Regions from separate parts of the Enterobacter vonholyi genome, predicted to be linked through region 2. Evidence: predicted binding sites of a transcription regulator. Region 2 holds the regulator's gene; the other holds the start of a gene.
The links. Region 2 encodes PhoB, which activates phosphate uptake and scavenging genes when phosphate is short. Its sites were predicted from a motif close to CTGTCATAAAACTGNCNNAT; they were not measured.
Positions count from the first base shown of each region.

Region 1: a site for PhoB is predicted at 1,137-1,156, ahead of kdgR (DNA-binding transcriptional regulator KdgR). Genes of this name have one in related genera too.

Region 1 covers NZ_CP162152.1:2,639,705-2,642,110, reverse strand. Annotated here, with positions in the region: gene AB3N39_RS12455 (MFS transporter) at 1-1,068, opposite strand, end outside; gene kdgR (DNA-binding transcriptional regulator KdgR) at 1,248-2,039, shown strand; gene AB3N39_RS12445 (YobH family protein) at 2,101-2,340, opposite strand.
Region 2 covers NZ_CP162152.1:976,587-978,992, forward strand. Annotated here, with positions in the region: gene sbcD (exonuclease subunit SbcD) at 1-406, opposite strand, end outside; gene phoB (phosphate response regulator transcription factor PhoB) at 594-1,283, shown strand; gene phoR (phosphate regulon sensor histidine kinase PhoR) at 1,305-2,406, shown strand, end outside.

The DNA of each region.
Region 1 (2,406 bases), 1.7 Mb from region 2:
TGACGGCAGCAGAGCCAGCGCGAAAAGACCTGTCGCCATCACCGCCAGCCCCAAAGCGCCCAATAAACCGGCATGGACGCGTTCAATGAGGTAACCTGCCAGCGGCGCCATCACCATTGTCGCCAGCGGCCAGGGGGTTAACAGCAGGCCAGTCTCCACTTCTGAACGGCCTACCACGCTCTGCAAAAAGAAGGGCAGAGAAACCAGGGCCAGCATCTGGGCGCAGAAGGAGCAGACGGACGTGCAAATGGAGAGGGAAAAGAGGGGGATACGCAACAGGTCAACGGGCAGTAAAGGTACAGGGAGAGTGAGCTGGCGGCGAACAAAGAAGAAGCCGATCGCCAGCAGAGCGATAAGCTCCACACCGGTAAGCATCAGGGACTGTCCCTGCGCAAAGCCGCTCAACGCCGTAATAAGCAGGCCAAAGGTCAGGGCATTCATCACCGCACTCGCCACATCGAAGCGCGGCATGGTGCTTTTGGGACCGTTAGCGGGTAGAAAGCGCAGGGCAAAGAAGATGGCGACAATACCCAGCGGCACGTTAATAGCGAACAGCCATTGCCATGACGCAACGGAAAGGATCGCCGCCGCAATGGTTGGTCCGGCGGCAGAAGAGACGGCGACTATAAAAGAATTTATCCCCATGCCGCGCCCCAGATGGCGTTGCGGATAAATTAAGCGGATCAACGCCGTGTTTACGCTCATGAGCGCCGCGCCGCCAAAACCTTGCGCAATGCGGGCAAGCGTCAGGGTATGCAGTGAATCCGAAAGGGCGCATAGCAAGGACGTGAAGGTGAAAACCACCAGACCGCACTGATACACCCGACGGTAACCGAACATATCGCCCAGGAAAGAGAACGAGAGCAGGGAAACCACGATCGCAATCTGGTAGGCATTAACTATCCATATCGAACTGGCGGGAGAGGCGTGCAGGTCGCTGGCGATGGTTGGCAAGGCAACGTTCGCGATTGCGCCGTCAAGGACGGCCATTGAGATACCGATAATGATGGTGGCTATCGCGCCATACCGCAGGGGTAAAGGCAGGCCATCGGAAAGGGTCTTTTCCATTAAGATTAAAAAAGCTCAGCGTGAAATTATTCTCAGGATAACTATTTTAGCATTGTTACAGCCGCGATATGTCGCAGATTTGTAACGAAGTAAACGCGGATTGATTGCAGGTGACATGACGGGAACTTATAATAAAAACCGGTTCTGATTTTTATAAAACACTCTCTATGAGGTGGTAAATGGCTATTGCGGATTTGGATAAACAGCCAGATTCTGTTTCTTCCGTGCTGAAGGTGTTTGGCATCTTACAGGCGCTGGGAGAAGAGCGTGAAATAGGTATTACAGAGTTGTCGCAGCGCGTGATGATGTCTAAAAGCACCGTATATCGCTTTTTGCAAACCATGAAGTCGCTGGGCTATGTCGCCCAGGAAGGCGAATCTGAAAAATATTCTCTGACGCTGAAGCTGTTTGAACTGGGTGCCCGCGCGCTACAAAATGTTGACCTGATCCGCAGCGCTGATATTCAGATGCGCGAAATCTCTCGTCTGACTAAAGAGACCATCCATCTCGGTGCGCTGGATGAAGACAGTATTGTTTACATCCATAAAATCGACTCCATGTACAATCTGCGCATGTATTCGCGCATTGGTCGTCGCAACCCGCTCTACAGTACCGCAATTGGTAAGGTTCTGCTGGCGTGGCGCGATCGTGAGGAAGTGAAGCAGATCCTCGAAGGCGTTGAATACAAGCAAAGTACCTCACGAACCATTACCAGCACAGACGCACTGTTAACGGTGCTGGATCACGTACGCCAGCAGGGGTATGGCGAAGATAATGAAGAGCAGGAAGAGGGGCTGCGCTGCATAGGCGTTCCGGTGTTTGACCGCTTTGGCGTGGTGATTGCGGGCTTAAGTATCTCCTTCCCAACCTTACGCTTCTCTGAAGAGCGTTTGCATGAGTATGTGGCTATTCTGCACACTGCCGCACGTAAAATTTCTGCACAGATGGGATATCACGAATACCCGTTTTAATCCCTCTTCGTAAAAAACGCCGCATCTGATGCGGCGTTTTTTTGCGTCATAATCAGACTGATTAGCCATTATCAATCACGACGGATGTTTTACGCAGTACAGGGCAGTGGGTTAAGCCAACGATCCCGCTGTCAGTATGCAGATACTGGGCTGTGCTCATTCCTTGTGCTGTTAAATATTTACACTGAATGCCTAACCCGGCTGCGTTTTCGGTGCTCCCCACGAGCACGCCATAGCCCGATAACAGAAGGCCAATCCAGACAAGGGCGAGTACAATAATTGTTCGAACAATAAAGCGCATCATTACCTCTTTTATCGTTGTTATCGTAATGCTAGCGTAATGTGTTTACGTGATGAAACAAGTGCA
Region 2 (2,406 bases):
CGCGCGGACGTAAAAACGGTATCGGACACAGCACCGCCCCCGGCGACCCGTCGCGTTTTTTCAGGATCTGCGGGGCGTGCCCGGCGCTGGCGACGACGGTGGTATTGAGAAACGCCAGGATGTCGCGGGATTCATTCAGCGTTGCGACGGAATCGTGGTTGCCGGCGACAATCACCAGATGACACCCTGTTTGCTGCAAATTCACCACGAAGCGGTTGTACAGCTCGCGCGCGTAGCTCGGCGGCGAGCCGGTATCAAAAATATCTCCCGCCACGATAATCGCGTCCACCTCATGCGTCCGGGCCGTTTCCAGCAGCCAGCCCAGGAACGCTTCATGTTCAGCCGCACGGCTTTTGCTGTAAAAATTTTGACCCAGATGCCAGTCCGAGGTGTGTAGTATGCGCATAGCTGATCCGTGGCAAAAAAGAGAAAGCAGGATTATAAACGTTCAGAGAAGGGAAAATAACCGCTGTAATAAAACAACAGTTTGCCATTTATAGTGGTACTGTTTTTCATAAATCTGTCATAAATCTGACGCATAATGGCGCCGAATTACAAACTTGTAACGTAAATAAGATAAGACAGGGCAAAGTATGGCGAGACGTATTCTGGTCGTAGAAGATGAAGCTCCAATTCGTGAAATGGTGTGCTTCGTGCTCGAGCAAAACGGCTTCCAGCCGGTTGAAGCGGAAGATTATGACAGCGCAGTGAACCAGCTGAATGAACCCTGGCCCGATCTGATTCTGCTGGACTGGATGTTGCCCGGCGGCTCCGGACTGCAGTTTATCAAACACCTGAAGCGTGAAGCGCTGACCCGCGATATCCCGGTTGTGATGCTCACGGCGCGCGGAGAAGAAGAGGATCGCGTGCGCGGTCTGGAGACCGGTGCGGACGATTACATTACTAAACCGTTCTCCCCAAAAGAGCTGGTGGCTCGCATTAAAGCCGTGATGCGCCGTATTTCGCCGATGGCGGTGGAAGAGGTGATCGAAATGCAGGGGCTGAGCCTTGATCCTACTTCTCACCGTGTGATGACCGGTGAAAATCCCCTCGACATGGGGCCTACCGAATTTAAACTCCTGCACTTCTTTATGACCCACCCGGAGCGCGTTTACAGCCGCGAGCAGTTGCTGAATAACGTCTGGGGAACTAACGTGTATGTCGAAGACCGGACGGTTGATGTACATATTCGCCGCCTGCGAAAAGCACTGGAATTGAGCGGCCACGATCGCATGGTGCAGACGGTCCGCGGCACGGGTTATCGTTTTTCTACCCGTTTCTGAACAATGACAGGAGTATGACGCGTGCTGGAACGTCTGTCATGGAAAAGGCTCGTCTTTGAACTGATCTTATGCTGTATTCCGGCCTTCATTCTGGGGGCCTTTCTTGGACACCTGCCGTGGTTTCTGCTGGCGTCGGTCACCGGGCTGTTGATCTGGCATTTCTGGAATCTGCTGCGCCTCTCCTGGTGGCTGTGGGTTGACCGAAGCATGACGCCGCCGCCGGGAAGCGGCAGCTGGGAGCCGCTGCTTTACGGTCTGCATCAGATGCAGATGCGTAATAAAAAGCGTCGCCGCGAGCTGGGAAGCCTGATTAAGCGTTTTCGCAGCGGTGCAGAATCGCTGCCGGATGCCGTGATCCTGACCACCGAAGAAGGGACGATCTTCTGGTGTAACGGCCTGGCGCAGCAGCTGCTGGGCCTGCGCTGGCCGGATGACAATGGCCAGAATATCCTCAACCTTCTGCGCTATCCCGAGTTCACGCTGTATCTGAAAAAGCGTGATTTCACCCGTCCGCACAATCTGAAGCTCAATAATGGCCGCCATCTGGAAATACGCGTGATGCCCTACAGCGATAAGCAGTGGCTGATGGTGGCGCGCGATGTTACCCAGATGCACCAGCTGGAAGGGGCGCGTCGCAACTTCTTCGCCAACGTCAGCCACGAACTGCGAACCCCGTTGACCGTGCTGCAGGGCTACCTGGAGATGATGCAGGAGCAAACGCTGGAAGGTGCGCCGCGTGAAAAAGCGCTGCACACCATGCGCGAGCAAACGCACCGGATGGAAGGCCTGGTGAAGCAGCTGCTGACGCTCTCGAAGATTGAAGCGGCGCCAACGCTCGCGCTAAATGACACCATTGATGTCCCGATGATGCTGCGGGTCGTGGAGCGTGAAGCGCAGACGTTAAGCCACAAAAAGCATCACCTGACCTTTGACGTCGACAACACGCTGAAGGTGCTGGGCAGCGAAGATGAGCTGCGCAGCGCCATTTCCAACCTGGTGTATAACGCGGTGAATCATACGCCGGAGGGGACGGATATCGTGGTGCGCTGGCACCATACCCCAACGGGGGCCGAGTTTAGCGTGGAGGACAACGGGCCGGGGATTGCGCCGGAGCATATTCCGC